DNA from 3 places in the Paenibacillus sp. AR247 genome. Region 2 is predicted to be linked to each of the others. Evidence: predicted binding sites of a transcription regulator. Region 2 holds the regulator's gene; each other region holds the start of a gene.

Region 1 (9,269 bases), on a different contig from region 2:
GTATGTCCCGGGGTATGAACCAGATACAGCAAGCCGTCGCCGAATACATCCAGACCCGATTGATACGGGCCGTAGGGAATCGGCTCGAGAGCAAACGGCGTTAAGGGCACTTCCCGATGCCATGCCTCCTGGCTCACGGCCGCAAACTCCCATTCCGGCTGGCTGACGAGAAAACGCCCCGCACCCTTCAGCAGCCCAAGGCCGCTGATATGATCGACATCCAGATGGCTGATGACAACAAGGTCAATATCTTTCGGGGTAAGCCCGCGCGCCTGCAGCTGTTCTCTGACAGAGCTGCCGGCAGGCAAATCGTATTCGATGAACTGCCATAAATCGCTGCCCAGGTGCTGCTCCGGCCGGGTTCGTATATCCTCATGCCATCCGGCATCGACTACAACGCGCCGTCCACTGGGGTGCTCAATCAAATAGCTGGACAGCGGAACCTCGGACTGGAATGATTCGCCCCGCTGATTCACCGGAGGGATGCTGTCCAGTTCCTTAAATGCAAGCGAGCGGTCATATTTCAATCGGCCGGTATGAAGTACCTCCACCTTAACAAAATCGTTCATAATAACTCCCCTCCCTAGATCGGTTATCCGCATTATCCAATGTTTAGCGATTTTCGGGAAGAAGGCACTTTAAAGTGATATACGAACCCGAAAGTTCGTGCCGCACTCCAGGAACAGCACAAAAAAGCCCGGCTTAAGCCGGACTTCATGTCGTTCCATTCTGTTCATCACGTGGGGTTTGCCGCGCTGCCCGCTTCCTCGATCTGCTTAATGACATCCGTCAGCGTAATGCCATCCAGATACCGCTCCAGCGCGGCTTCACCACCGCTGTATATCTGATCCATAATTCCCTCGATATTGGAAGCCACTTCACAAGGCAGCTCCTCTCCGCCTGAACACCAGCTCGGCTTCAAGGATCCTCTTGCAAGCAGACGGTACAAATCACCCAATGTGACCTTCTCGGTGCCCGGATTCAGCAAATACGCCCCCGCCGACACCTTCCTTGGTCGTTACATACCCTGTTGCGCAGCAGTCCAAGCACTTTCCGAATCCGTGCCGGATGCGTGCAGACACTCTTGGCAATCTCTTCACTGTTAGCCATTCGTTCTTCTTTCAAGCTAAGAAGGGTTAAACAATGGACGGCAATGTTGAACTCACTATTCATTTTCGCTCCCCCTTATTACTGTAATTATATGGTTTACAGTTGCTTGTGTCAACCGGATTGCCAGGGTTTGGAACGTTTTCCGTTGAAAAATAAATAAAGGACGTTAACGAGACTGCCGGGGCTGTTTTGTTTTTCCTCCGGACCAGTATGCTTAGTTTGACTTAAATCCCCTTGGATTAAACCTCCTCTCCTGACAGATCCAGCGATCGTTTTCCCGGCTTTGAAAAGTTTGTTATACTAAAGCGGGATCCTGTCCTTTAGATCTAAGGCTGCAGGCTCCCTAAATCCTGCGTGAAAGAGGTTGTGTAAACCATGATCATTCAGTTTATTCGTTACCGTTAATGTAAGGTACAGATAACAAAAGCCCCGTTTTTTTAAAAATACTGACGAGGGTTTATTTGTCTGTGCCTTTTTCATTCAAACGGAAAACGAATGAATGGGGTGTTTTTGGTGCACAACGCTAAATTAACCGTGCTCACCGGACTGATATCCCGGCATGAGCACCTGTTTCGCTGCCCAATCTGCTCCCGCCCATTGAAAATGGACGGATCTGGCAGCATGATTTGCGGCAGCCGGCATTGTTTTGACCTGTCCAAGGACGGCTACATCAACTTGATTCCGCACGCCGTGCGGTCCAAATACAACAAAGACCTGTTTACTTCACGGCGGGAAACCAGCCGCCACGGATTGTTTGACCCGCTGATCGATGCGATTCGCAACAAAATTGAGGATGCGGCGCCTTCTCGATCGAGGGAATTACGCATTTTGGATGCGGGATGCGGCGAGGGCTCCCATTTGGCGGCGATTCTGTCTGCCCTGCAGAAGCCGGATGCTCCAGACATCCTCGGCGTGGGCGTAGATATCGCCAAAGAAGGGATTCGCCTGGCCGCCAAGTCGGGCGTCCCCGCCATCTGGTGTGCGGCCGATCTGGCTGGCAGCCCGTTTGCCGACCGGCAGTTCGACGTCATCCTGAACATCTTGTCTCCGGCGAACTACCAGGAGTTCCAGCGCCTACTCCAGGATGATGGCCTGGTAATCAAAGTCATCCCGGGGAGCCGATATTTGCAGGAAATCCGCGCCTTGTTCCAAGGTGAGGCTGCAAACCGGCCGTCTCCGGCCGAGGGGTTTACCGACGGATGCACAATCGACCGACCATATCCTACTGCCGACAGCACCACCCGACGGCTCGTTCCTGCTACCGGGCGTACCGCCGAATTGTTCGGCAGGAATTTTGCCAGCGTGGATGTTCAGCATGTGGAATACGGCATGCTCGTCGCCGGGGAAGCTTTGGAGCATCTTTTGCGCATGACCCCGCTCTCTTGGGGCGTACCGAAAGAGGCCATTCGGAAGGCTGCCGGGCAAGGCCCCCTGCGTGTCACCTTTGATTATGTAATGTTGTGCGGCGGGATGAACGAATAAGTGATCGGTCTTATCGACATCAAAGCCCCTATCGGCTAGCAGCGGCCGGTAGGGGCTTTTTTTATACAAAGATTCGGTTATCGGGGTGGGCTGGGAGATCGTCATGGGGCCTCCCAATAATCCTCCGGATTCACGTTTTCCAGTCCCTTGATGGGCTCGCCTTTCGGCAGGTCGAAGGACCAGTTGACGTTGGTGTACCACTTGTCGGTGACCTTGCGGATGAGGGTCGCTTTTTCAGGAAGGGTTGTTAAGCCTTCGACGATGAAGCCGGGGTCGCCGTTGACTTCCTGAAACTCGTTCAATCCTCCATAAGAGCCCCTAAAGCTTGCGGGAAATTCCCTACCTGATTTTTCGTCTCTCATCACCCATTCGTCATGGGAAAACATATTTCTGAATTTTCCTTTCACCTGAAGCAAACCAACCGTTTCTTTCTCGAGCGAATTCGGATCTTGGCCAATCTTCATGCTGCTGATCGTTAATGAATCCCCTTGCCCTTTAAACTCTACAGGCTTCAAAGACAATTCAAGAGGATGAAATTGCACCGAATCGTCACTTATCACAGGAATGGAATACCCGTCCAAAACAAACCTTACCTTCTCGCGGTCATAGGGAAGATACTTAAACGTGTAGTACCAGTGAAGCGTATCTCCATCCAACTGAGGCTGTTGCGCAATCAACGTTTCCATATGCGGACTTCTATGGTTATTGACGCTTGAAAAGTCATTTCCATTCTTATCCTCAAAATGGTACATGAGAAGCATATTCTCCAAACCTGATTCCGGGACCAGCTTAGCCAGCTTTCCATCTAATGAAGCAGATAGCTCCAGCCGTACAGCACTTGGCGTTCGTACCAGCCGTTCCATCTTAACGTGTAATCCATCTGGTGTAGTATACTGCTGATCCAATAGCGTTACTTTAGTCAGTTCATTCGCTTTTTTCATATCCAGGGAAAATTTGAAGTTCCAATTCCCCTTAACGACCTTATGGGAAAACAGCTTCCGCCCAATTTGGGTAATCTTCCCTTCCACGGTGAGCGTATCGGATTTAACTCCGTCCGGGAAAAGTGAAGATACATTTTCAATTACGGCGGATCCCCCTAAAGAATAAAGCTTTGCCACTTCTTTGCCCTCGGTATCCTTAACTGTAACTTGGCTCCAGTCTACCTTGTTTACCACTGGCTTCCCATTCGGGTCGGTAATTTTGACTCCCATCATAATCCGGGCCGCATCCACAACAACTTCATTAATTTCTAATGTATATCCTTTGTCCTTTACTTTGATATGCGGATTTTGGACAAGTCCGAGTGTTTGAGAATCCAACAGCCCAATATCCGTATTATCCCTCGCAAATATCGACCTCACCCAATCCGCTATCGAAGGCTGGGCGTAAACCGTTAGTGCGGCGGCGACGATCAGTAAGCAGACTGCGGCCAGAGCGGCGCGGCGAATGAACGGGGATCGCCCCTTTTTCCTTAACAAAATCGTGTCTGGCTCGTTCTCCTCAACTGCAGGCTCAATCGGGACATCAGCCAGGGAAGCCATCACCTGCCGGGTGAAATCATCCGTCAACTGCTCCGGGTACAGCGCCTGGCTCCAGGCCTCCTGCTCCTGTCGGACTTCTGCCATCAATGCCTGACAGCGAGAGCAGTTCTGCACATGGATATTTAAGCCAGCCCCAGCAGACGCTTCTTCAAGAATGAACTCTTCCATCTGAGCACGATTCAAGCATTTCACGGCTGATCCCCTCCTTTCCCTTTAGCTTTTTTTGCAGCTGCTTTCTGGCCCGGTGCAGCCGGTTGCGAACCTGATCCACCGTCAGACCCGTGACACTGCCGATTTCGTCATAGCTCAGCTCATTTGTGTACCGCAGTAGAAACACCAGACGGTATTGTTCAGGCAGTTCCCGAACTAACTGCAAAGCCTCCTGCCGAGCTTCCTTCCGAAGGAGAGCCCTCTCAGGCGTGTTCTCATCCCGTACCGCTTGGTAGGCTTCTTCCTCCGGGGCCTGCGGAAACGACTTCCGCCTTCCCGCATCCCGCAGCACATTCACCGCGATCGTATACAGCCAAGACGCAAAGCTCGATTCCAGGCGGTAGCTGGCCAGCTTGCGGTACGCTTTGACAAAAGCCTCCTGCGTATAATCCTGGGCATCCTGATGACCCGCCCCCATACTCCGGAGCAGACCGTAGATTTTGTTTTTATGCGCATCGACCAGCTCGGCAAAGACTTCCTTGCGCCCCGCCAACACCTGCTCGATCAGCATGCTTTCCCGTTTCGGGTCTATCATGACGATCCTCCCTGCTTTAATAGCCATCTGAATCTATAGACGGCATATGAGGACGAATGCTCTCACTTTCTGGAAAAAACATCTGTTAATCGGTCGAACAGATGCCAAAGCGGATTGTCCCAACTCTCCCCGACTACCCGATCAGGCGCAAAAAAGTCCGCCACACTGAACATCACAGCGGCGGACTCGAGAGGGATTTTCGGAGTCAAAATCCCCAAAATCACAAAAAAATGAGCCCTTCAGCGAAGGAGCTCCAAATCAGATTAGACATATGAAAGGGTTTACAATAGGTATTATAGTATAAATCTTCCTGATTGAAAACGCTTTTTTATCCTTTAATTTCATTTTATCTCATGCGTACTGTATATCATATATCTCTTATACCTCATGTCTCGTCTTACCTTCATGTCCTCGTATCCTCATGTCCTAGATTTCACATGTTTCTCATTACATGTTTTCCATCACATATTTACCAATTTTTTTACACATCTCCGCCAATTATTTTTAAATGGGGTATTGCCAAAACTAATATCATTAGTTATTATACTAATATGATTAGTCTTGAGGAGGAGTTATCCATGAAAATGACGACCGTTCAGCAAGTAACCCAGGTTGCTTTTATGCCCCGCTTGTTCCCCGTTAATGTGTATCTGATTGAAGAAGAAGACGGGTTGACCCTAATCGATGCCGGCATGCCTTTTAGCATAAAAGGCATCCAGCAAGCCGCCGCCCGCCTAGGCAAACCGATCGTAAGAATCGTTCTTACTCATGCACATGGCGACCATATCGGGGCATTCGACCTGCTGAAGGCGGCTCTTCCTCAAGTGACGACTTATATTTCCCGCCGCGACAGCCGCCTCCTTGCAGGCAGCAAGGAGCTCGAGCCCGGCGAGCCGCAGGAGCCGATCCGCGGAGACATCCCTGCCCCGGGCAAGGTCACCACGAAGCCTGACGTGCTGCTGGAAGACGGAGACCGCATCGGGTCGCTGCTGGCCGTCGCCTCCCCCGGACACACGCCGGGACATATGGCGTTCTACGACACGCGCAGCGGCGTACTCATCGCGGGCGACGCCTTCCAGACCCGCGCGGCGCTGGCCGTATCCGGCCATATGCAGCCGCTGTTCCCTTTCCCGGCGATGGCCACCTGGAGCAAGGCCACTTCCATCGCCAGCGCCAAACGGCTGGCCGGTCTGAATCCGACCTGGCTGGCGGTCGGCCACGGCAAAATGATTCCGCAGCCGACCGATAAGATGGCTGTCGCCATTTCCCGGGCCGAGGAGGCCTTGAAGAAGGGGGCGGTCTAATGGTGCGCCGCATGGGGCTTGACCGCGAAACCCTGCTGATTGCCGCGGCCGAACTGGCCGATGAAGCCGGATTGGATAACCTGACGCTGTCCGCTTTGGCCCAGAAGCTCGGCGTCCGCTCCCCTTCCCTGTATAACCACGTGAACGGACTGCCGGACCTGCGCAGCGCGCTTGCCGCTTACTGCATGCAGCATCTCGTCGATTTGATGCGCGACGCGGTCATCGGCAAATCGGGCGAGGAAGCGATCCTGAGCTTGAGCACAAGCTACTTGGCATTTGCCCGTCAGCGCCCCGGCCTCTATGAAGCCTTTTACAAAATCGAAGCGTCGGATTCCCCGGAAACCGCAAAGCTGGGTGAGCAGCTGTTGAGCATCTTTATCCGGGTTCTCGAACCCTACGGTCTCGGGGAACAGAACACATTGCATACGATCCGCGGTCTGCGGAGCCTCCTGCACGGCTTCGCCTCCCTGGAACAGAACAATGGCTTTCAGATGAAGCTGGATTTTGACGAGAGCCTGCATTTTGTCATGAGAGCCTTTCTGAAAGGACTGGAATCCGGCGCATAACCGCCCGGCAGGCTTGCCCTCAAGGCTTGGTAAAGATGTCATATGACGTTCAAGTTTACTTCTCTATTTGTGTGATATACTATTAGATGTGATTAATTATATTGACAAGAGGGGAGTCCTTGAACGTGCCTCATATCAGTCCCTTGTATTTGCAAATTGGAACAACCGTGGGGACGTTGGTTTTGGCCCTGATGACCATATTCATCCGTCTCAAGGCGAGCCACAGACCCGTTACGATAAAGAAAATACTAATTCCGCCGATGGGCATGGCGACCGGTTTCCTGATGTTCGTCGCCCCGGCCGTGAGAATCCCGCTGTGGTGGGCGCTCATCGCCTTTTTAGTCGGCTGGTTCCTGTTCTCCTATCCGCTGATACGCAGCACCAAATTTGAAGTAAACGGAGGACAGGTCTTTGCGCAGCGCTCCAAGAGCTTTATCATTATCCTCTTCGCCCTGCTGGCCGTCCGCATGCTGCTGCACCAGGTGATTGAGGAATATGTATCGATTCCGCAGACCGGCGCCCTGTTCTTCATTCTGGCCTTTGGCATGATCCTCCGCTGGCGGATTTTCATGCTGAGACAGTACCGGAAGTATGCGCCCGCTGCCGTAGATTCGGTATCCGATCCCTTAAATCCGGCGGAATGATCCCATGATCGATACTAAGCCAACTAACGTCTTCCACGCAGGGTTTCCTGCCCGGGGCAAACGATAAGCCAATTTCCTTAAGATAAGGAGATTGGCTTTTTTGATATCAGAAGACATTCCTCAAAAAATAAACCCGCCAATGCATAGCACCGGGCCGTTTGGAAAATGCTTAAAACGAATGAAATAAGCGGGTCCGCTGCGCTGGACGCCCGGCCTGCAAGCTCTTTTCCAATCGATGGCGGCGATACCATGTATATTTTTTCACATTTCTTTCGTAAAGTGGTCCTTTTTACGATCATTTATGTTAACATTAGGAGGACGATAGTGACTAGGCCTTTTCGGACGGAAAAGGTCTTGTGGCTTGTAGATACTCCTTCGAAGGGAGTCTATGAGCTCCTTTTCATTATAAAAATACTTAAGCACAACTGCTTACGCAAAGGAGAAATGGACATGTCAGAAGCAATTTCTGAACAAGAGACACAAAACGTGTCTGTCGGCAAGGAACAAAACGACGTGCTGGACCAGCTGCTCAAACCTGAGGTGCAGGAATCCCTTACGATTCTGGTCGACCAGCTTCCAAAGCTGACTGAGCTTGTGAATCTATTGACAAAGTCTTATGACTTCGCTCAAACCGTTGCTACCGACAAAGTGCTGAAGAGCGACACCGTCGGCGCGATCACCGAAATTGTGGAGCCTGTGAAGCATTCGGTGAAGAACATCGCCGCTACTGTCATCGAAGCGAAAGACCGCGCTGAAGACAGCAACGAAGTGATCGGTCTTTTTGGTCTGCTTAAAATGCTGAAGGATCCGCAAGCTCAAAAAATCTTCCGGTTCCTGAACGCTTACCTTCAAATCTCTGCGGAAAAAGCAAAACAACAATAATCTTTTATACATCTAACCAGTAAGGACGGAGGAAAAACCATGTCAAAACATATTGTCATTTTGGGTGCCGGTTACGGCGGCTTGCTTGCCGCTCTGACCGTACGCAAATATATGAACAAAGATCAAGCACGGGTTACGGTCGTGAACCAATACCCTACGCACCAAATCATTACCGAGCTGCACCGTCTGGCTGCAGGCAGCATTGCTGAGAAAGCCATCGCTATGCCGCTCGAAAAACTGTTCAAGGGCAAAGAAGTCGACCTGAAGATCGCAACGGTCAACTCTTTCTCCGTAGACAGCAAAGAAATCAAACTTTCCGACGGTTCCAGCCTGTCTTACGACGCTTTGGTTGTCGCACTCGGAAGTAAAACGGCTTACTTCGGCATTCCAGGGCTCGAGCAGTACAGCTTCGTGCTGAAGTCTGCTGAAGACGCGCTGAACATTCATAAGCACATCGAAGACCGCATCCGCGAATACTCCAAAACTAAAAACGAAGCTGACGCAACGATCCTCATCGGCGGCGGCGGCTTGACCGGCGTTGAGCTTGTCGGCGAAATCGCTGATATCATGCCTGGTCTGGCTAAAAAATACGGCGTAAATCCAGCCGAAGTGAAGCTGCTTCTGGTTGAAGCCGGCCCTAAAATCCTGCCTGTACTGCCTGATCCGCTCATCGAGCGCGCGCAAAGCAGTCTGGAAAAACGCGGCGTAACCTTCCTGACAGGATTGCCTGTAACAAACGTGGAAGGCAACGTGGTTGACCTGAAAGACGGTCAAAAGATCGTAACCAACACCTTCGTATGGACCGGCGGCGTGCAAGGCAACCCGCTCGTAGGCGAATCCGGCCTCGAAGTAAACCGCGGACGCGCTACCGTCAACGAATTCCTGCAATCCACTTCCCATCCGGACGTGTTTGTAGCTGGGGACAGCGCCGTTGTATTTGATCCAAGCGGACGTCCACAACCGCCAACCGCGCAAATCGCTTGGCAAATGGGCGA
Region 2 (10,550 bases):
TTTGTGCGAAATCTGTCGGAGGATTTGCGCCGCCGGGATTTCACGATGAACGCGATTGCCTGTGACCGGCAGGGACGGATCGTTGACCCTTACCATGGTGAAAACGACATTCGAAAAAGCATTATACGCTGCGTTGGAGAGGCCCACATCCGGTTTCAGGAGGATGCCCTGCGGATGGTGCGATGCATCCGGTTTGCTTCGGTGTTCGGCTACCGCATTGCCTTTAACACCTGGAAAGGCCTTCTCCTGGAAAGAGACGGAATTCAGTATATTGCGCTGGAGCGGATTCGGGCGGAGCTCGATAAAATGATGGAGGGACCTCATCCTTATCTCGGCCTGAGCCTGCTGGGAAGGAGCCGATTGCTGGAAAAAGCCCGGGTACCGTTTACATCTGCCGCCGTGGACGGTTTCCTGTCCAGGATCGGCGACATCCCTTCCAAGGAGATCGCTGTCAGATGGGCCCTGCTTATGCTGGCTTGCGGGTTATCCGGACAGGATGCCGGAAACCTGATGCGCCAGTATACGTTTTCCAACGATGCCCGCGAGAGGGTGGAAGCCCTTTTGTTTTTGGACGAAGAGGTAAAAGGGTTGAACCGCGAGACGCATCTTAGAGAGCAGTGGGTAGGTCTGGTACTAAAATACGGCAAAGAATCTATCCGGCGCTGGCTCTTGCTCTGCTCGGTGCTGCCGCAGGAGAACAGGGGGACGGCAGCGGATGAGCTGCTGGCCCACGGGCTGAATTGGATGGACGAAATGAAGATTTTCCACCTGCACGAGCTCCAGATCGGCGGCTCCGATTTGATCGCGATTTCGGGCAAGAGGGGCGGACCTTGGGTGGGAGAACTGCTGAAGCAATTGCTGTTTAAAGCGGCGGCAGGCATGCTGCCCAATACGAAATTGGATTTGACAGAAGAAGTGAGACGGGTGATGGTTACCGATGAAAAAGGCTGAGACCCTTTTGGATATACTGCTGGATGCGGAAGAATTTGTTTCGGGCGAGGAGATCAGCCGGCGGCTGTCGGTCAGCAGAACCGCGGTCTGGAAACAGATCAACAAGCTCCGTGAGGCAGGGTACGAATTTGAAGCGGTTCCTCATAAAGGCTACCGGATTGTCAGCAAGCCGGACCTGCTGGATCGGCAGGAGCTGGCGCAGCGGATACAGTCTACAGTGATGGGATCGCAGCTGAAAATATTGGGGACGACGGTATCAACGCAGGAAGAAGCGAAAGCGCTGGCTGAGGAGGGGGCGCCTGAAGGCACCCTGGTCATTGCCGAAGAACAGACCGGCGGCAAGGGGAGGATGGGCCGCAAATGGTTTTCGCCCTATGGAAAAGGCATCTGGATGAGCCTGGTCCTTCGGCCCGAGCAGCCGCTCCATTACACACCGCAGCTTACCCTTTTGACCGGAGTGGCGGTGTGCCGGGCGGTCCGCAAGGTGACCGGCGTCATGGCCGGCTTGAAATGGCCGAACGACCTGCTGGTCGACGGGCGGAAAATTTGCGGCATCTTGCTGGAGTCGGCGGCGGAGGACGAGCATGTCCGCTACTGCATTGCCGGCATCGGAATCAGCGCCAACCTGGACCCTGACGATTATCCGGAAGAGCTGACCGGGGTCGGAACTTCCCTGAAGATCGAGGCGGGTGAGCCGATCGACCGGATGTCGCTCATCGCTACGGTGATGGAAGAGTTTGAAATGCTGTACGAGCTGTACCGCAAAGACGGATTTCAGCCGGTCGCCTCGCTGTGGGAGGCGCTGTCGGTAACGCTGGGCAAGCGTGTGTCGATTCAGACGGCACGCGGGCCGATCGAAGGAATGGCCGACGGGCTCGATGCAAGCGGCGCGCTTCGGGTTCGTACCGATTCGGGCGAGCAGATTCCTGTTTTTTCCGGAGATGTCGAACTTAGACGATGAAAATATAATGAACTTTTGGTATAATGACATGTAGAGGCGGTATCGACGAATGATCGAACTGCACTCTGCATGTTTTTGTTTGAAGAACACCCTCATAACTGCAAATGGAATATTGCCGTTACGTTGGATTCTGCTCTGAGCCGGAAGGACCGAGACAGAAGGGACGATCGCAAGTGACCCTTTATGCCCTTTCGGACCTTTTTAGTGACACACTTAAAAGGTTTTTTTGTTTTTATCCTATTTTTCACACTCATCGAAAGGGGAAGAAGCACAATGGCAAACAAACAACCACTGAATATCGTGAAAATGAAAAAGATGAAGGCGGATGGCATTCCGCTCTCCATGGTAACTGCCTATGACTATCCTTCGGCGAGCTTGGCGGAGGAAGCCGGCGTGGACATGATCCTGGTCGGAGATTCGCTCGGGAACGTGGTGCTCGGTTATGATTCCACGCTGCCGGTGACGATCGACGACATGGTGTACCATACGAGATCGGTTGTCAGAGGCGCCGGGCATACATTTATCGTGGCTGATATGCCGTTTATGACATACCACGGAAGCATCGACAGCACGCTGGACAACGTCAAACGCCTGATGCAGGAAGGTCATGCCCATGCCGTGAAAATGGAAGGCGGACGCGAGATCTGCACCGCGGTCGAAACGATCGTCAAAGCCGGCGTTCCCGTGCTCGGCCACATCGGCTTAACGCCGCAGTCGGTGAACCAGATCGGGGGTTACCGGATTCAAGGTAAAGACGAGGCGGATGCCGCCAGATTGCTGGAAGATGCGAAGGCTCTAGAAAAAGCAGGGGCATTCGGTGTCGTACTTGAACTGGTAACGGAGGAAGTGGCCCGCTTTATTTCCGAGCAGCTGTCGATTCCGACCATCGGGATTGGCGCCGGGCGGTATGTCGACGGCCAGGTGCTCGTATTCCATGATTTGTTTAAGTACGCATCCCCGTATCGCGACAAGCGTTTTGTCAAAACCTATGGTGACATCGGAACGATCGTTCGCGACGGGATCAGCCAGTACGTTCATGACGTGAAGAGCCGCTCTTTTCCGGATGAGACCCATGTATTTACGGCAGACGATCAGGTCGTCGAGAACTTGTACGGCAAAGGAAAGGAGAAGGTGGGACGCGCATGAAAGCTGTAAGAACGATCGAAGAACTGCGCAGCGGTATACGGGCGCTACAAATAAATTTGGGACCGGAAGCCACGGTCGGCCTGGTTCCAACGATGGGTTATTTGCATGAGGGGCATGCCAGCTTAATCCGCCGTGCCCGCGAAGATAACGGTATTGTCGTCGTCAGCATTTTCGTTAACCCGATCCAGTTCGGTCCGGGTGAGGATTACGAAACTTATCCGCGTGACGAAGCAAGAGATCTGGCACTGGCCGAAGCGGAAGGGGCGGACCTGGTCTTCCTTCCGTCGGTGGAGACGATGTATCCGCAGCCGACCAAGACCAAAATCATGGTATCGGACATTACGACCCGTCTTTGCGGCGCCTCCCGTCCGGGACATTTTGACGGCGTGACGACGGTGGTGAGCAAGCTGTTCAACATCGTTCAGCCCGATAAAGGATATTTTGGAATGAAGGACGTGCAGCAGGTCGCTGTGCTTCAGCAGATGGTACAGGATCTCAACATGAACGTGGAGATTGTTCCCTGCCCGATCGTACGCGAGGAAGACGGCCTAGCTCTAAGCTCGCGCAACGTGTACCTGAGCGAAGAGGCACGCCGGCAGGCGCTGGTGCTGTCACGCTCTCTGCGCGAGGCTGCGGCCGCTGTGAGCGAGGGGACGGCGGTAACCGCCGGGGACATTCGAAACCTCTTGCAGCGCGTCATCAGCCAGTCTCCACTGGCCGATATCGAATACGCCGAGGTCGTGTCTTTCCCTGGGCTTCTGCCTTATCCCGATGACGAAGAAATCAGCCGTAAGGACGAGGCCGTCCTGATGGCCCTAGCCGTCCGTTTCGGTCGGACGCGCCTGATCGATAACCGTTTAATTAATCCCAAGGAGGCGAATTGACCGATGTACAGAACGATGATGAAATCCAAAATCCACCGTGCGACCGTTACCGAAGCGAATTTGAATTATGTGGGAAGCATTACGATAGATGAAGATTTGATGGAAGCCGCCGACCTGCTGGAGAACGAAAAGGTCCAAGTGGTGGATAACAATAACGGGGCGCGTCTGGAAACCTATGTCATCCCAGGTCCCCGCGGGAGCGGTGTGATTTGTTTGAACGGGGCGGCAGCCCGCATGGTTCAGCCCGGCGACACCGTCATTATTATATCCTACGCCGTCATGTCCGATGAGGAAATCAAGAGCCACAAGCCGACGGTAGTTTTTGTGAATGAATCCAACAAGCCGATGAACACGATGAGCAAAGAGGTTCACGCCACGATTATTTAAGGACTGGTCATGTATGTGCGGGGAAGCTAAGACAAGGAATGGCAGCCCGGAGCGGGAATGAAAAAGCCCGGGTTAACAAAAAATGAGTTCAGGTGACCGCACTGATTTCATTTTTGTTAAGGTGGGATGCAGCCATGTTTCAGCATGTATTCGCGGAAATGAACAACATGTTAGACGAAATCGTGAAACATTACCCCACAGCGCAGGAGGCCCAAAAGCATCAGCTGATTCAAAAGTGGAATTTGCTCAAAACGATGAGCGACGGCATCATAGAAGAATGGTTGTCTTTTGAAGAGAAAATGGGCGCTTTCCGGGAGCAGGCCAAGATCGCGCCTGTATTTCCGCAGCATGAAACGCCCGAGGTCGAGATGGATTCCTTTATCCGGGGGCAGGGATATTTCAAGCTGCTGATGTACAGGCAGGCGGCCCAGCAATTTGCGCAGGTGATTCTCGAATTCCCCGACAGCTTTTTGGCCCGGATGTACTTGGCCATGGCGTATTTGCACCTGGAGGAGCCGGCGGAAGCCCGCCATCATTTCCAGTGGATTCTGCCGCTTGCCCAGCATCCCAAGCTGAAGGCGATGGTGCTGAATGCGCTTGGCTGTGTCGAGGCGATGCAAGGGCAGCTTGGCAAGGCCCAGGATTATTTTACGCTGGCGCTTTCGCATGATCCCTCGTTCCCGGATCCGTTAATGAATCTGCAGGTTTGCCAGCAACAGTGCGGTCAGCTTCAGTATGGAAGCCAGTTAATATCGCTGATGTAATGCATGTGAGAAGACGATGCCCGCTGCACGGAAAGCGCCGGGTGTCGTCTTTTTCTATAGAACCGGAAGTTCAAGTTTTTCCTTCCTTGAATTTTCAAATGTGAAATCTTCTGTTATGCTGTTAAGGAGACTGGACGAAAGGATTTAGGAATCATGAAATTTGCCGTACTTGACTTCGAAACGACAGGCAACCAGTCCGCAGACGAAATAATTCAAGTTGGACTTGCCATTATAGAAGAGGATGGGACGATTTCAAAGGTGTATGGCTCTTATGTCAACCCGGGTATCGAAATCCCTCCGTTTATTACGGGACTTACCGGCATTACGAATGAGGATGTGGCCGCAGCTCCGGCCCTGGAAGAAATGATGATGGAGCTCGTGCCGCTGCTCGACGACGTGGTCCTGGTGGGGCATAATGTAGCATTCGATTTTAATTTTTTGCAAAACGCACTCGACCGGTGCGGCTATTTGCCGTTCTCTGGGCGGATTTTGGACACGCTCGACCTGCTCAAAATATGCTTCCCTTCGCTGACTTCCTATCAGCTGGGCATGGTGACCGGACACTTCGGTCTTCAGCATGACCGGCCGCATCAGGCCGACAGCGACGCTTTGGCAACGGCATACGTTCTGTTGAAGTGCCTGGATGAGCTGAACGGCCTGCCGTTGATTACGCTGCAGCGGCTGGCCGAGCTGTTTGCCGATGAGGACAGCGACCTCGGCTGGTATTTCGACGGCCTCTGCCAGGAAAAGGAGCGGGAACCTGCTCAAGACCTGAACAGCCACACCTTTTACCGCCAGCTGGCGCTTAAGGTGGATGACTGGACCGAAATGGCTCCGCCGCGCGACGAAGTGGACGACAATCCGCTCAAAGGCGTCGAGTTTAAGGAATATTTGGCCGAGATCGAAAAACGGCTGCGCGATATTATGCCTCATTACGAGGAGCGTGAGCCGCAGACGATCATGTTCGACCAGGTGATGAATGCGCTGGATCAGGACAAGCATCTGCTGATCGAAGCCGGGACCGGGACGGGCAAGTCGCTCGGCTACCTGATCCCCTCGATTTATCAGAGCGTGAAGCAGGACCAGAAGGTGATGGTCAGCACGCATACGATCAACCTGCAGGAGCAGCTCCGGGAGCGGGATATCCCACTCTTAACGCAGGTCGTGCCCTTCCCTTTCAAGGCAGCTGTGTTCAAGGGCAGACAGCACTATTTGTGTTTGAGAAAATTTGAACATAAAATAAACAGAAGAGACTTTATCAATCCGAAGGAAGACACCATCACAGCCGCCCAGATGATCGTCTGGCTCGCCCAGACCGAATCGGGTGATGACGAGGAGCTGAGCCTCGGTGGCCGTGCGGGAGACTTCTGGGAGACCGTAAGCAGCGACTCGGACTCCTGTCAGGGCCGTGCCTGCCCTTGGTTCCGCAAGTGCTATTACCATCGGGCCAAGCATGAAGCCGGAATCGCGGATGTCGTCATAACGAACCATTCCAAGCTGTTTACGGACGTCAAGGCAGGCCATCAGCTGCTGCCTTCCTACGAGCGGCTCGTGATCGACGAAGCCCATCACCTGGAAGACGTTGCCGGCAAGCATCTCGGACTTCATTTGAAGTACTTTACGGTCGTCCATACGCTGACACGGCTCTATAAGGACGCCCGGAGCGGGCAGCTGCCGGCTCTTCGCCAGCTGCTTCAATCGTCGGCATATGAGCAGGCCGGTGAATGGACCGCCGTTATCGACCGGATGAGCGAGGATTTGGTCGATGTTAAAGAGCACTGGGACAAGCTGAGCGAATTGCTCTTCGGTCTGCTTCCGGAACGGAGCGACGCTGCTCCCGGCGACGGCGGCCAGTATACGCTGCGCCTTCAGCCGGGGAAAAAGCCGAAAGAGTGGGAGACGCTGGCGGCGCTCGAAAACCAGATTTTTGTCACGGTAGGGGAAATCGTCCGCAAAGGCGAAAAGATGCTGTCCGAATACAAGGAGGAGCAGGATGATTACGGTTCCGACAGCCTGATCACCGATATCGGCGGGCTGCTCAAGGACCTCAGCTCCGAGCGGGAGAATCTCCGGTTCTTTATGACGCTGAACGACGAAACCGTCGTGTACTGGATGGAGGCGAGCGGCCATTTCCGCAGCAAATCGCTCCAGCTGTACGCTGTTCCGGTTGACGTCAGCAAGCAGCTCAAGGAGCTGTTTTTTGATAAGAAAAAGAGCGTCATCCTGACGTCCGCCACCTTATCCGTAGATAAATCGTTCCAGTATATGATCGACAACCTTGGACTGCAGGAGGACCAGGACAGCGGACGCCTTGTGACGGTCCAGCTTCCGTCCCCGTTCCGGTATAGGGACCAGGCGCTGCTCGTCATTCCGCGGGATTTTCCAAGCGTGAAGGGAAGCGTCGGGGACGCCCTGTTTGTCGAAACGCTGGCCCGCTCACTCGCGGACGCTGCGATCGCGACCCACGGCCGGATGCTGGTACTGTTCACCTCGTACCGCATGCTGCGCCAGGTATACGAGCCGCTGAAAGAAGCCCTTGCACAGAGCGACATCGCCGTGCTTGGACAGGGCGTAGACAGCGGCAGCCGCACGAAGCTGATCCGGCGGTTTACGGACAGCAGCGCTTCGGTGCTGCTTGGAACGAGCAGCTTCTGGGAAGGCGTGGACATCCCGGGTGAAGCACTGACGTGCCTGGCCATCGTCCGGCTTCCGTTCCAGCCGCCGAACCATCCGCTGGTGGAAGCGAAGAGCGAGCTGCTGCAGCGCCAGAAGAAGAACCCGTTCATGAAGCTGTCGGTCCCGCAGGCCGTCATCCGCTTCAAGCAGGGCTTCGGGCGGCTGGTCCGCACCGCCCATGACCGGGGCATCGTCATCGTATACGACACGCGCGTCATCGAATCGTATTACGGGAAGTACTTCCTGTACTCGCTGCCTGGACCGAAAATGGAGCATATGCAGACAGACCAGATGGTTCCGCGCATCTCTGAATGGCTTCATCAGGACGGTGTGTCTTAAATGAGTCCATTAGATAGAATGAACTAAAGCGGTTTGAACAGGAAGTTCAATGAAAACTTTAGTTCAATCTATATAACCAAATAAATATTCAAGCCGTTCAATAGGGGGAACATGCATGAAATCGGAGAAAATATCCGAGGCGGTTGTCCGCAGATTGCCTATTTATCTTAGATATCTAAATGAGCTGAACAAGCGGGAGGTGGCCACGGTCTCCTCCCAGGAGCTCGGGCAGAAGCTGGATCTCAACCCGGCGCAGATCCGCAAGGATTTGGCGTATTTCGGGGATTTTGGCCGTAAGGGGATAGGGTATGACGTGTCCTATCTCATCGAGAAGATCCGTCAAATTCTGAATTTGGACCAGCAGATCAACGCGGTGCTGGTCGGAGCGGGGAATCTTGGTCAAGCTTTGTCCAACTATAACTTTTACCTGAAGGAAAATATGAAGATCGTGGCCGTGTTTGACGCCAATCCGTCCAAAATCGGCACGCGCATCAACACCTTGACGGTACAGGCCATGGATGAGCTGAAAGAAACGATACAAAGCAAAAATATCCGGATCGGGATTATTACCGTCCCGGATTTCGAAGCGCAAAACGTCGCCGATCAGCTGATTGCGGCCGGGATCGAAGCGATTCTGAATTTTGCGCCGACGATTCTTGGCGAAGCATCACGTGACGGTATCACACAACCCTGGCAGCAACCTGAAGCTGGCGAGCGGTGTGGCCCGCGTTACCGACATGATGCAGGCAGGCATTACGGTTTCCCTGGGAACCGACAGTGCGGCGAGCAACAACAATTTGGACATGTTTGAAGAAATGCGCCTTGCTGCTTTGATACATAAAGGCGTCTCGGGAGATCCGACGGCGGTTCCCGCGGCGGAAGCGCTGCGTATGGGCACGATCTACGGAGCCCAATCCTTGTTCCTGGAGGGAGTCGGTGCACTTGAGGCTGGAATGAAGGCGGATTTTATCGCGGTGAATACGGACCAGGCTCATTTTCTGCCGCGTACGGACTTCATTTCACACGTCATTTATTCGGCCAGCGCGAAGGACGTTGAGCACGTCTGGGTGGACGGAAAGCAGGTCGTGAAGCACGGCAGCTGTCTCACCCTGGACGAGGAACGCATCCGGAGGGAAGCCCAAGCGGCTTTTGAAGGTCTTCTCTCCCGATAAGACCGGGATGATTAGCTCACCTTTCAGAAAGGAAGTTCAGGTTGAAGAACAAGAAAAAATGGATCTTTCTCGGCATTGTCGCCCTGCTGCTGATCATTTTCGGCGCTTACCGTTATTTTATTTACGTGCTGCAGGATCAATGGAGCGAAAAGGACACCGCTATTGCCAAAGCGAAGCAGGAAGCCGGAATCGTGTCGGTCGCCGATGCCCAAAAGTCTGTGTGGGACCAGAACAGCATCTACTGGGTCGTGGAAGGAACGAACAAGACGGGCCAGGAGGTCATGGTCTGGGTGCAGTTCACCGATCAGGGAAAACCCAAGGAAGGCCAGAATACCGTGCATCAAGAGCTTTTGAGCAGCGGTATGTCCAAAGAGAAGATGAAGGCCAAAATCAAAAGCTCCATTCCCGGCATTAAAGATATGCGCCTCGTACCGGGTGTCTATAACGGAGAATACGTATGGCAGCTGTTCTACAAAGTGAAAGATCACTATTACTATCAATTTTACCGGTTCAGCGACGGAGCGGAAATCGGCAGCCCGTTCACGCTGCCCAATCGATGATTTTGTTTAAACGGCCATATCATGCAGAAAGAACCCCATCCTCAAATGGGGTTCTTTGGCTTACAAAGGATAATATTTAAAATATATTCACACTTTACCTTCGATTTAGTATATACAATGTGATATACTCTTATTTGTATTGAAGAGATATATATGACGAACAGCCCGGATTGTACTATAATTAGAGGATAGCGTTTTTCAGTAAAATTCAGGAGCCCGCTTCAGCTTGGAAGATGATTTTTCTGCTCTTTATTGAAAAACATGGTATATAGAAGTGTGGTCAGATGCGCGTATTCAACGAAGAGATGCTTGTGTTTCGCGACAAGCGCAAAACCATCCATCGAATCGGACTGGAACAGAAGCATGGTGACCGACCAATGGACTTGAACCAATAACGAAATATTTATTTTTGTCATCTAAAGTTTACTTTTTTTTTGCTTTGCCATTTCGAAAGGGGGACAACAAGTGAAATTGCGTCCATTGCCTATTATTATAACTGTTGTGGTTTCGGTAGCCGTACTGTTTGGCGGCTGGTTCTTTTATCGGCAAACGACCCTGCAGGGTCCGCTGCAAAAGATCGTCAGCAATTATCAGGGCGTGAATAACGCACATTTTAATATTACCCGCGATCAGGTGGATTTGAAACTCGATTTGAAGCCGAATGTAAATTTGGCTGATTTGGCGGATAAAATCTCCACCGAAGGCAAATC
Region 3 (10,550 bases), on a different contig from region 2:
GGCGAGGTGACCACATTCCAACCCGCTCTGCCCCCGCTTAATTTATCGATGGAAGCGAACTGCCGGGCTACGGTAAACGGCTCGCTGTAGGATGTGGACAGGGTGGCTACGAGGCCGATATTCGTCGTCACGGCCGCCAGGGCGGACAACAGGGTCAGCGGCTCGAACCGGTTCAGAAAATGAGGATTGGATTTCTCGTTAATGTACAAACCGTCTGCGATGAACAGCAAATCGAATTTCCCCTCTTCCGCCTTCAGCGCCTGCTGCTTGTAAAACTCCAGGCTTACGCTCGCATCGGTGGGAATAGAGGGATGCCTCCAGAAAGAAATGCTGTTGCCGACGCCATTGAGATTTGCACCCAGCTTTAATTGCCTTTTGGTCATCGTACAGCCTCCTCCGGCCGGCTGAGGACCAGCTCGCCTTCGATCGCCTGGGGATCGCGGAGCAAATTGAAAATCGGGCAGACCCGTTCGACAGCCTCGTGCAGCGCCTGCAGCGTCTCCTCGCTTTCGTCCGATTCAATGATTAGCCGGTAGCGGATGTCATGCGGGTAGATAGGAATATGCTCGTATCCGGGTCTTCCCGCCAGCGGATGCATCTGCGCCTCCACTTCGACTTCCAGGCTGTGCAGGGACACCTCGCGTTCCGCGGCTTGAATGAGCGTAATATGCGTCAGGCAGCTGCCGAGCACGCCGAGCTGAAGCTCAGGTGACGAAGGCCCCAGGTCATAGCCGGCGAAGTCAGGCGGACTGTCGCTGATCACCCGGTAATCCCGGATCCGGATTTCGCGAACTCCGCTTCTTCCCTTGGCCGACACTTTGGCACGCAGCGTGTTGACGGCCTGCGCCGGCTCCGCTTCGGCCTTTGCTCGCCGGAGCAGCAGCGCATTCCTCTTTTGCTTCAAATACTTATTCAGATCAGCCATATTGGACTTCGCCTCCCACTGATATTTTCCGCCATGCCACCAACGGAATTTTCTATAAATCCTATAAGAAAAGTAGTAATTATAAATATAGGGGAACTCCAGCAGCTTGTGTAATAGAAAAATCCAATTCGCGCATGCAAAAATTTAAATCCACACAAAAAAGGCCGCCGAAAACGACGACCCAATGATCTAGCCTATTTGGGACAAACCTTAATTTGGAATAAATAGATTTCTCAGGGCGTTCATCCGCCATGCTCGGCCTAAAGTGCGTACTCTTTCAAAAGCTTTTCCGTCGTTTCGGCATCCGGCTCCTCTTCAACACCTGTATGCTGGGCCTTCCAGCAGGCCAGGCATTGCTCTTCGGTCGTGCACTCGTAAGCTTTCGGACAGGTATAACAGCAGTGGATCATAAACGTCGTCAGGTCGCGGAGTCGATTGATCTCGGTCATCACCGTTCACCTCTTCTCGTGATAGGACTGCTCATCCAGGTCATGATGCGAAAGACTGCCAGAGTTGTGAAACACTTCACATCATCGGGCGGAAGAGGCCGGGCTCCAAAGTTACAATGCTTGAAAGTCCGGCATTCGTGCTCTTTTCGGCTTCCCCCTGCAGTTTCATTATATATCCGAACATGAGTTGAAACTGTGACCTATATTACACTTGTGGCGTTCAAACGCTATTTTTCGAAAAATAACCGGATTTCCCTGCGCGCATGCTCCGGCGAATCGGATCCGTGGATGACATTCTCTTCAACGGCCAGCCCGAAGTCGCCACGGATCGTGCCGGGAGGCGCCTCAGCCGGATTGGTGGGACCGATGAGGGAACGCGTGTTAACCACCGCTTCCTTCCCTTCCACGATCATGGCAAAAACCGGTCCGGACGTAATATATTCGACCAGTTCTTCAAAGAACGGCTTGTCCTGAAGATGGCCGTAATGCACGCGCGCCGTTTCCTGGGAAATTTCCATGATTTCGCCGCGCAGCAGACGGAGTCCCTTCTTCTCAAAGCGGCTGACGATTTCGCCGACCAGCCCCCGCCGGACGCCGTCGGGTTTAATCATGACGAATGCTTTTTCGCTCATCGTTGTCATCTCCTTCTAGCCCCCATCTTACGGGTTAAGTCGAAAAAAAGAAGTGAGCTTTCTCACAGTTTCGCCGTTGATTTCGGCAGCGTCAACGTTACCGTCGTCCCGCTTCCCGGCGCGGAGTCGATCCGGAGACGGCCGCTGGCAATCCGGGCCCGCTCCGCCATACTGAAGCGTCCCACCCCTTGGGTTGGCAGAGACGGCTCGAAACCGGCCCCCTGGTCGCTGATGCGCACGGCAACCTCTTCTTCTTGCTCCCTGATCTCCACCTCAGCTTCGGAAACGTCGGCATATTTGGCGATATTGGTCAGCGCCTCCTGAATGACCCGGTAGATCACGGTTTCCTTCTGGATATCCAGACGCTTGCGCAAATTGCATTCAAACGCAACCTTGATCCCATAATGGGATGCATAGTTTTCGATATAAGTACGGATCGCAGGGACGATGCCGAGGTCATCCAAAACGGACGGCCGCAGTTCCCAGGCGAGCCCCCGGACTTCCTCGATCACCCCCGCGACGTGCTCACGGATCCCGCGAAGGTCTTCTTTCTCAGGCTCTGGGGAGGCAATGGCCCGGTCCAGCTGGATTAGCAGGGAAAATAAGCTCTGCCCGATGCCGTCATGGAGCTCGCGCGAAAATTTACGCCGCTCTTCTTCCTGAATGGTCATGACCTTGGCCAGCGTTTCCTGCAGCTCTTCCTCCACCTTTTTCAGGCGGGTGACTTCGTTGCGGATGGCCAAATATTGATAAGGCTTCCCGTCCTCGCCTATGAACGGGACAATCGTCGTGTTCACCCAATAATAAGTCCCGTCTTTGGCCCGGTTCCGGATATCTCCGGTCCAGACCCGCCCGGAGGAGATGGTGCTCCACAAGTCGCGCATAAACGCTTTGGAATGCGTCCCTGAATTGATGATCCGGTGGTCCTGGCCCAAGAGCTCGGAGCGGTCGTATTTCGAGATTTCGCAAAATTTATCGTTGACGTATTGGATCTTCCCCCGGCGATCGGTCACCGCCACGATCGAAGACTCGTCCAGAGCGAATTTGACATCCGCCAGCTGTTTCAGCGATTCCCGCAAGTCCGTGCGGAACCGGGATTCCGGGAGCTGCTCATCGAGCTGGGACAGAAGCGACTCGACATGCTCGGCGATGATCTTCCTTCCGGGTTCCGGTTGTTTATTCAAATTGCAGCAGCCCCTTCTTCATGGCGTATTTGATTAGCTCTGGCCGGGTTTTCAGCCCCAGCTTCTCCATCAGATTGCTCTTATGCGTCTCGACGGTCTTGACACTGATCACGAGCTGCTCGGCGATTTCTTTGTTGGCATAGCCCATGGCCGTCAGCGACAAGACCTCCTTCTCGCGTTCCGAGAGGCCGTCGAACAAATCGGTGCTCTCGCCCCTCCGCATCTGCTCCACATATTCGTTCATCAGCCGCTTCGTCGCCGTCGGATACAAATAGGCGTCACCTCCGGCGACCGTGCGGATCGCGGTAAGCAGCTCTTCATGGGGCGCGCTCTTGAGCACATATCCCGCGGCGCCGGCATGAATCGCCCGGAACAAGTATTCGTCGTCGTCATGCATGGTCAGAATGAGAACCGCCACGTCCGGCAGCTGCTGCTTGAGCTCGGTCGCCGCCGTTAACCCGTCCTTCCCGTGAGGCATGCTTAAGTCCATCAGGACAACGTCCGGCTGATGCTCAAGGGCCATGCGGATGCCTTCGTCCCTTGGATGCTTCAGCCGCCACCTCAATGTCGGGCGCCGCGCTCAGCAGCATGCGAAGCCCGGACCTGACCATGGCATGGTCGTCCACAATGATAATGTTGATCATGGCGTCCTCCTTTTGCTTTTATGATCTAATCATATCATTTCTTGCCGGGTTCACAGGCGCTTCGTCCGGATAGCGCGGACTTGATCCACGCCGTCTCCGTCTTGGCATATGCCCTGCCATCCCGTCTCCCTAGCAATAGAATACCGCTGCTGGCAGTGGAATGGCCAGTGGTTACCGGAAATGCCATACCGGAGAGCAGCTTTTCGGCGAGCATAACCGGACATTCTTCACGCATGAACGGGTTTTCCCCTTCGTGAGCCGTATATACCGTGCCATGGCGCATCACCATGCCGCCCAAACCAACGCCGGGCTTGATCATCATCTGCCGCACCCGGACATTGCTGCCCCCCAGGATGCGGTCCCATCCCATCCTGCGGGAGCTGCCGGCCGGCTGCGCATAAGCGATGAAATCGCTTCCGCTTTTCAGGCGAATCCATTCCAGCCGGCGGTCGAATTCGTCGTCTGTCACTGCCCTTTCCATGCATATCCCCCTCTATCGAGTCGTGCGCTTCATGAACATCGATATTCCTATTTTCCCAATAGTTCTATTGAAAATAGAAACGTCTAGCGACGTACATTCTATGAATCCGGACCGCGTTTAGTTGAAGTTTTTTTGCGAGATCCGGATGTTTAGCCTCGTCCGTTTATATTTTCTGATTTCTAAAAAAGCCCGCCTGTTTGATGTAAGGGGATCCCCCGATTCCCCGCTCAGGGAGCTGCCACCTATATATGCAAAACGGCCAGCTTGGTTTGTAATGTGGGCTCACTCCGTACGGAATGCCTGCTGCGCAGCAAAAGGAAGACCAGGCAGCAGCTGCCCGGTCTTCCCTACTCCGGTCCGGATTACATACGGCATATTTCTTTCGGACAGTTCTCGCAGCGGCAAATATCACGCAGATAGTGAAGGTCCTTGATAATGATATGGCCATCCACCGTTTCGATCACGTCTTCCTTTTTCAAATCGCTCAGCATCCGGTTCACACTTTCGCGCGTGGCCCCGATCATGTCGGCCATTTCGGAATTGTTGATTTTCAAATCGATATAGACGCCTTCTTCCCGCTCCGTTCCATACGAATTCCCAAGGCGAATCAACAGCGAACAGAGCGCTCCCGTCTTGCCGAACATCATGAGATCGCGGAATTTGGTTTGCGTCAAACGATGCATCAGGCCCATCCATTTCATGAACTCGACGGCCAGATCGCCGTGCTGCCAGAGCAGAACCTCCAGGTCTTTGCGCTGAATGACCCCGACCTTGGCATCCTCCATGACCTCGGCGCTGAAGCTGTGCACCGAATCCTGAAACGGATCCATCTGTCCGACCAGATCCCCTTCATGATGCAGATACAGCGTCAAAGCCCGCCCGCTGTCCGAGGTCTTCGTCGTTCTCACCCGGCCCTCGATGATGAAATACAGCTTGTCGGCCGGATCGCCTTCCCAGAACAGGCAGCTGCCCTTTTCCGCGCTGCGCTTATACATGATGCTCTCCAGCTTCTCGAAGCTCTCTTGTGACAGCAGCGGCTCCAAGCCCTCCCGGCGATGCTTCGCCTGTGTTCCCGTCACGGTCTGCCCCATCGTTCATTTCCCCTTCCGCACATCTTTGCCTTTATCATAACCCTTCGGGATGGATTAACCTATCGGGGGATGCACTGATTTTTCATAGGGGTAACCCCCTGATCCTATGAGAAAAATCACACCCTAACTCGGTAAGTCGCTTAGGGCAGCCCCGTCAACGGAACGACGTAGCGCTCAGGAAATATCCGGACGGATTCGGAAGGAACCGAGGGGCAGAGAGTAATCCGGCGAACGATTCGGCAATAGCGCCGGGGCTAAGGGCTGCCGCTTCCTATTCCCGGCACGCTTCTCGCTATTATGACCGGGACGCCGCCACCCTCCGCGCCGCTTCGATCAGCTCTCTTGCGCGCTCCACCTCGCGGTCGGTTGGCGTAGGCACCTCTTCCAGCGCGTACGTTCTACCTAACTGCTGCCATTTGTATACGCCCATCCGGTGATAGGGCAGCAGCTCGACTTTCTCCACATTGCGCAGGTGTCCGATAAATTCCCCCAGCAGCGTCAGATCTCCTGCCTGATCGGTGATCCCCGGTATCAGAACATGTCTAATCCATACCGGCTTCCCGATGGCGGACAGCCATGCCGCAAATTTCAGGATCCGGTCATTCGGCTGGGAGGTCAGCCGCTCATGCTTCTCGTTGTTCAGCTGCTTCAGATCGAGCAGGACCAGATCCGTATACTGCATCAGCTCGCCTGCATGAGACGGTTCGCAGAAACCTGAGCTGTCGAGCGCCGTATGCAGGCCGAACCGCTCCTTGCAAGCCTTGAACAGCTGCGCCACAAAAGGCGCCTGAAGCGTCGGTTGCCCCCCGTCACCGTGATGCCGCACCCGAGCTTTTATAGTAAGGCACATAGGGTTCGATTTCCCGGAGAATCTCCTCGACGGTAACTTGGCGTCCTCCCTTCGTATCCCATGTATCGGGGTTATGGCAAAATTGGCACTGCAGCGCGCAGCCCTGCATGAACAGGACGAAGCGGATGCCCGGTCCGTCCACCGTACCGAAGGTGTCCATGGAATGTATTCTGCCTTTCATGCGGGCCACGCTCCTCTCTTGATGACAACTTTTGATTTCATTGCTTTATTGCTTTGCGAATCGTAACGGTAACGCTCAGATCTCTCCGTGGAACGTGCGGCTGATGACATCCAGCTGCTGCTCCCGCGTCAGCTTAATGAAGTTGACCGCATACCCGGATACCCGGATGGTCAGCTGCGGATAGTTCTCCGGATGCTCCATTGCATCCAGCAGCTGCTCGCGGTTAAAGACGTTGACGTTCAGATGATGTCCGCCGCTTGCGGTATAGCCGTCCAGCAGCGCCGCCAGGTTGCTGTGTCTGGCTGCGTCCTCTTTGCCGAGCGCCTTCGGAATGATCGAGAATGTATTGGAAATGCCGTCCAGGCTGTGCTCGTAAGGGATTTTGGCAACCGAAGCCAGCGAAGCGAGCGCGCCTTTGCGGTCGCGTCCGTGCATCGGGTTCGCGCCCGGTGCAAACGGCTGTCCGGCCTTGCGGCCGTCCGGCGTGCTGCCTGTCTTCTTGCCGTATACGACGTTAGACGTAATCGTCAGAACCGACATGGTCGGAATCGCGCCGCGGTATGTTTTATGCTTGCGCAGCCGGTTCATGAACCCTTCTGCCAGCTCCACGGCGAGCTGGTCGACTCGGTCGTCGTTGTTGCCGTATTGCGGATACTCGCCTTCGATTTCAAAATCGACCGCGATCCCTTTTTCGTTGCGGATCGGGCGAACCTTCGCGTAACGAATGGCGCTCAGGCTGTCGGCCACGACCGACAGGCCGGCGATGCCGCAGGCCATCGTCCGGACAATATCCCGGTCATGAAGGGCCATTTCGATGCGCTCGTAGCAGTATTTGTCATGCATGTAGTGGATGACGTTCAGCGTGTTGATGTACAACTTCGCCAGCCAATCCTGGATGACGTCGAACTTCGCTTTCACTTCCTCATAGTCCAGCACCTCGGACGTGATCGGCGCGATGGCCGGTCCGACCTGGGCGCCGCTCTTCTCGTCGACGCCGCCGTTGACGGCGTACAAGAGCGCCTTGGCCAGATTGGCCCGGGCTCCGAAGAACTGCATCTGCTTGCCGATCCGCATCGCGGATACGCAGCAGGCGATGCCGTAATCGTCGCCGAAGTGCGGACGCATCAGGTCGTCGTTCTCGTACTGGATCGAACTGGTCTCGGCCGACACTTTGGCGCAGAACTTCTTGAAGTTCTCCGGCAGCTGTGCCGACCACAGCACCGTCAGGTTCGGCTCGGGCGCAGGTCCCAGGTTGTAGAGGGTATGCAGGAAGCGGAAGGAGTTCCGCGTCACGCGCGTCTTGCCGTCAAGCCCCATGCCGCCGACCGACTCGGTCACCCATGTCGGATCGCCGCTGAACAGCTCGTTGTAGTCCGGCGTGCGCAAAAATTTGACGATCCGCAGCTTCATGACGAAATGGTCGACGATCTCCTGCGCCAGGCTCTCCGTCAGCGTGCCTTCCGCGAGGTCGCGCTCGATATAAATGTCCAGGAAGCTGGATACCCGGCCGAGGCTCATCGCCGCTCCGTTCTGCTCCTTAATGGCTGCCAGATAAGCGAAGTAGAGCCACTGCACCGCCTCTTTGGCGTTCATCGCGGGTCTCGAGATATCATGTCCGTAAGATGCGGCCATCGCCTTCAGCTCGCCGAGGCTTCGGATCTGTTCGGACAGCTCTTCGCGCAGCCGGATGACGTCTTCGCTCATCTCGTCGACTTCGAGCTGGAGCAGCTCCTCCTTCTTGCCCTGGATGAGGCGGTCGACACCGTACAGCGCCACGCGGCGGTAGTCGCCGATAATCCGGCCCCGTCCGTAGGCATCCGGAAGGCCCGTGATAATGCCGGCCTTGCGGGCTGCTCGCATCTCGGACGTATAGGCGTCAAACACGCCTTGGTTATGCGTCTTGCGCAGATCGGTAAAAATGCGCTCCAGCTCCGGGTTCAATTGATACCCGTATGCATTGCAGGCATCGACGACCATCCGGATACCGCCGAACGGCTGAACGGCACGCTTAAGCGGTGCGTCGGTCTGCAATCCGACGATGGTTTCCTTGTCTTGGTCGATGTATCCCGGTGCATGCGAGGTTATGGTGGAGACCGTGTTCACGTCCACGTCGTGAACACCGCCCCGCTCCCGCTCTTCCTTCAACAGCTGGCTGACCTGCTCCCACAGCTCCAGCGTGTTCTCTGTTGGCGGCGCAAGGAACTGCTCATCGCCCTCATACGGTGTGAGGTTGCACCCGATAAATGAATTGATGTCAATATTCTTCTGCCAGCTGCCTCCCGCAAAACCGCGCCATGCCTCCTCGAATCCAGCCCGGTTCTTTACTTCGCTTTCTTTCATCGCCATGATCAAGCACCTCCGTTTTCTATGCTTTCATGTTACTTTTTTCACAGGTTAAAGACAGTGATTTTTCTCACTCTTTTCACTTTTCTCACCATCTTCGCTGCCGCATATTTTTATTTGAACGATTTTGATGCTTTCCCTTCGTCAGCCAAAAGTTCGGTCAGCGCATCTCCCCAAGCATCTTCGAGTGTGCGAACGAAGCCGCCGTCCATGCCTTGATATCCGAAATCCGTTTCCGCAACCGTCAGATAACGAAGCTGGCGAACCAGACCCTCAGCTTCCGTATGGCCGCTCTCCAAAAACTGCCCAAAATACACGGCGCAGGAGCGTTCATAAATACCGTGAAGCGGATGGAGCCTGCCGCCGATCATCGGCAGGACGGCGTCGAGCCCGTCCTCCAGCCTCAGCGCCATCAGCTCAGCGGCGTCGGCCGAGGGATACGGCATGTGGCACCCGATGATCCACACGGCCCGGTGTTTAGACAGGGAGAGGCCCGCGTGCATGCCGCCAAGCATTCCTTTTCCGACATAATAATCCGTAATGATCCGGATATCCCGGTCCACCTGGCGAAGCAGCGGCCGGGGATCGTCCGTCACAATCGTAATCTCGCCGCAGCACTTCCGCATTTCACGGATCTGCCGCTGCAGCAGCGTTTCTCCTTGAATCATCCGGAATAGGGTAGGTGCGCCTTTCGTAGAACCCATGATTGCCGCCTGCCAAAATAACGCCGGACAGCATATGAATCACTCCTTTCCACTGCGATCAACGCACATCACGATTCTGAAACAGAAGGCTGCCGACGCTTTCGGTCGGCAGCCGGCTGGATCATGCGGTGCAGCTCCTAGAATTTGCCGTAGAAGGCGTTCCGGTAAACGTCCGCCAGTTCGCTGACCAGCGGCATCCGCGGGTTGGCCGTCGTGCACTGGTCTTCGAACGCACGGTCGGCCAAATAATCCACTTTGGCCTCGAAATCTGCCGGATCAAAGCCGAGATCCTGGAATTTCTCCGGAATGCCCAGCGACTGGTTCAGCTTGCGCACCGCCTCGATCAGGCTGTTGACGCCTTCCTCTGTATTCCGGGACGGCAGACCGAGGATCCGGGCGATTTCCGCATAGCGCAGGTCGGCCACGAAATGGTTGTATTTCGGGAAGGACGCGAACTTCGTCGGTTTCTGCGCATTGTACCGGATGACATGCGGCATCAGGATCGCATTCGTCCGCCCGTGGGCCGTATGGTACTGGCCGCCCCACTTGTGGGCCAGGCTGTGGTTGATGCCGAGGAAGGCGTTGGCAAACGCCATGCCGGCAATCGTCGACGCGTTATGCATCTTCTCCCTGGCCAGCGGATCCGCCGTGTGGAAGGACTTTTCCAGATTTTCAAACACCAGCCGAATCGCATGAAGCGCAAGCCCGTCGGTGTAATCGCTCGCCATGACGGAAACGTACGCCTCGATGGCATGCGTAAGGACGTCCATGCCGGTGTCGGCCACCGCCGTTTTCGGCAGGCTGTACACGAATTCCGGGTCGATGATCGCCACGTCCGGCGTCAGCTCGTAGTCCGCAAGCGGATACTTCGTGTTCCCCTCCTTCTTGTCCGTGATGACCGCAAAAGAGGTCACTTCCGAGCCGGTGCCCGAAGTGGTCGGGATCGCAACAAACTGGGCTTTTTCGCCAAGGCGCGGGTATTTATAGACCCGCTTGCGGATATCCATGAACTTCTGCTTCAGCGAATGGAAGCTGGTGTCCGGATATTCGTAGAAGAGCCACATCG

What was found. The regulator Rex, encoded in region 2, represses fermentation and respiration genes when NADH is low (regulators of the CRP and FNR family bind a similar motif). The targets are predictions, from matches to a motif close to TTGTGAAATATTTCACAA.
Region 1: the regulator Rex is predicted to act here: its motif matches at 7,642-7,659, upstream of CPT76_RS31730 (helical membrane plugin domain-containing protein).
Region 3: the regulator Rex is predicted to act here: its motif matches at 8,813-8,830, upstream of pflB (formate C-acetyltransferase).

Annotation. Positions count from the first base shown of each region.
Region 1 is NZ_PCZT01000024.1:185,535-194,803, forward strand. Features, by position in the region: gene CPT76_RS31690 (N-acyl homoserine lactonase family protein) at 1-569, opposite strand, end outside; partial or broken gene CPT76_RS42525 (RrF2 family transcriptional regulator) at 737-1,173, opposite strand; gene CPT76_RS31700 (putative RNA methyltransferase) at 1,624-2,592, shown strand; gene CPT76_RS31705 (DUF4179 domain-containing protein) at 2,694-4,325, opposite strand; gene CPT76_RS31710 (RNA polymerase sigma factor) at 4,282-4,878, opposite strand; gene CPT76_RS31715 (MBL fold metallo-hydrolase) at 5,457-6,182, shown strand; gene CPT76_RS31720 (TetR/AcrR family transcriptional regulator) at 6,182-6,748, shown strand; gene CPT76_RS31725 (CcdC family protein) at 6,874-7,392, shown strand; gene CPT76_RS31730 (helical membrane plugin domain-containing protein) at 7,843-8,274, shown strand; partial or broken gene CPT76_RS31735 (NAD(P)/FAD-dependent oxidoreductase) at 8,314-9,269, shown strand, end outside.
Region 2 is NZ_PCZT01000006.1:2,595-13,144, forward strand. Features, by position in the region: gene CPT76_RS04885 (CCA tRNA nucleotidyltransferase) at 1-951, shown strand, start outside; gene CPT76_RS04890 (biotin--[acetyl-CoA-carboxylase] ligase) at 938-1,912, shown strand; gene panB (3-methyl-2-oxobutanoate hydroxymethyltransferase) at 2,186-3,058, shown strand; gene panC (pantoate--beta-alanine ligase) at 3,055-3,942, shown strand; gene panD (aspartate 1-decarboxylase) at 3,946-4,329, shown strand; gene CPT76_RS04910 (tetratricopeptide repeat protein) at 4,464-5,093, shown strand; gene dinG (ATP-dependent DNA helicase DinG) at 5,247-8,108, shown strand; gene CPT76_RS04920 (redox-sensing transcriptional repressor Rex) at 8,224-8,919, shown strand; gene CPT76_RS04925 (amidohydrolase family protein) at 8,816-9,280, shown strand; gene CPT76_RS04930 (cell wall elongation regulator TseB-like domain-containing protein) at 9,322-9,840, shown strand; gene CPT76_RS04940 (hypothetical protein) at 10,306-10,550, shown strand, end outside.
Region 3 is NZ_PCZT01000009.1:2,053,717-2,064,266, forward strand. Features, by position in the region: gene CPT76_RS18105 (LLM class flavin-dependent oxidoreductase) at 1-383, opposite strand, end outside; gene CPT76_RS18110 (OsmC family protein) at 380-925, opposite strand; gene CPT76_RS18115 (hypothetical protein) at 1,186-1,374, opposite strand; gene ndk (nucleoside-diphosphate kinase) at 1,602-2,006, opposite strand; gene CPT76_RS18125 (sensor histidine kinase) at 2,069-3,190, opposite strand; partial or broken gene CPT76_RS18130 (response regulator transcription factor) at 3,183-3,834, opposite strand; gene CPT76_RS18135 (hypothetical protein) at 3,869-4,315, opposite strand; gene CPT76_RS18140 (Crp/Fnr family transcriptional regulator) at 4,678-5,406, opposite strand; partial or broken gene pflA (pyruvate formate-lyase-activating protein) at 5,702-6,437, opposite strand; gene pflB (formate C-acetyltransferase) at 6,513-8,783, opposite strand; gene mobA (molybdenum cofactor guanylyltransferase) at 8,894-9,484, opposite strand; gene adhE (bifunctional acetaldehyde-CoA/alcohol dehydrogenase) at 9,622-10,550, opposite strand, start outside.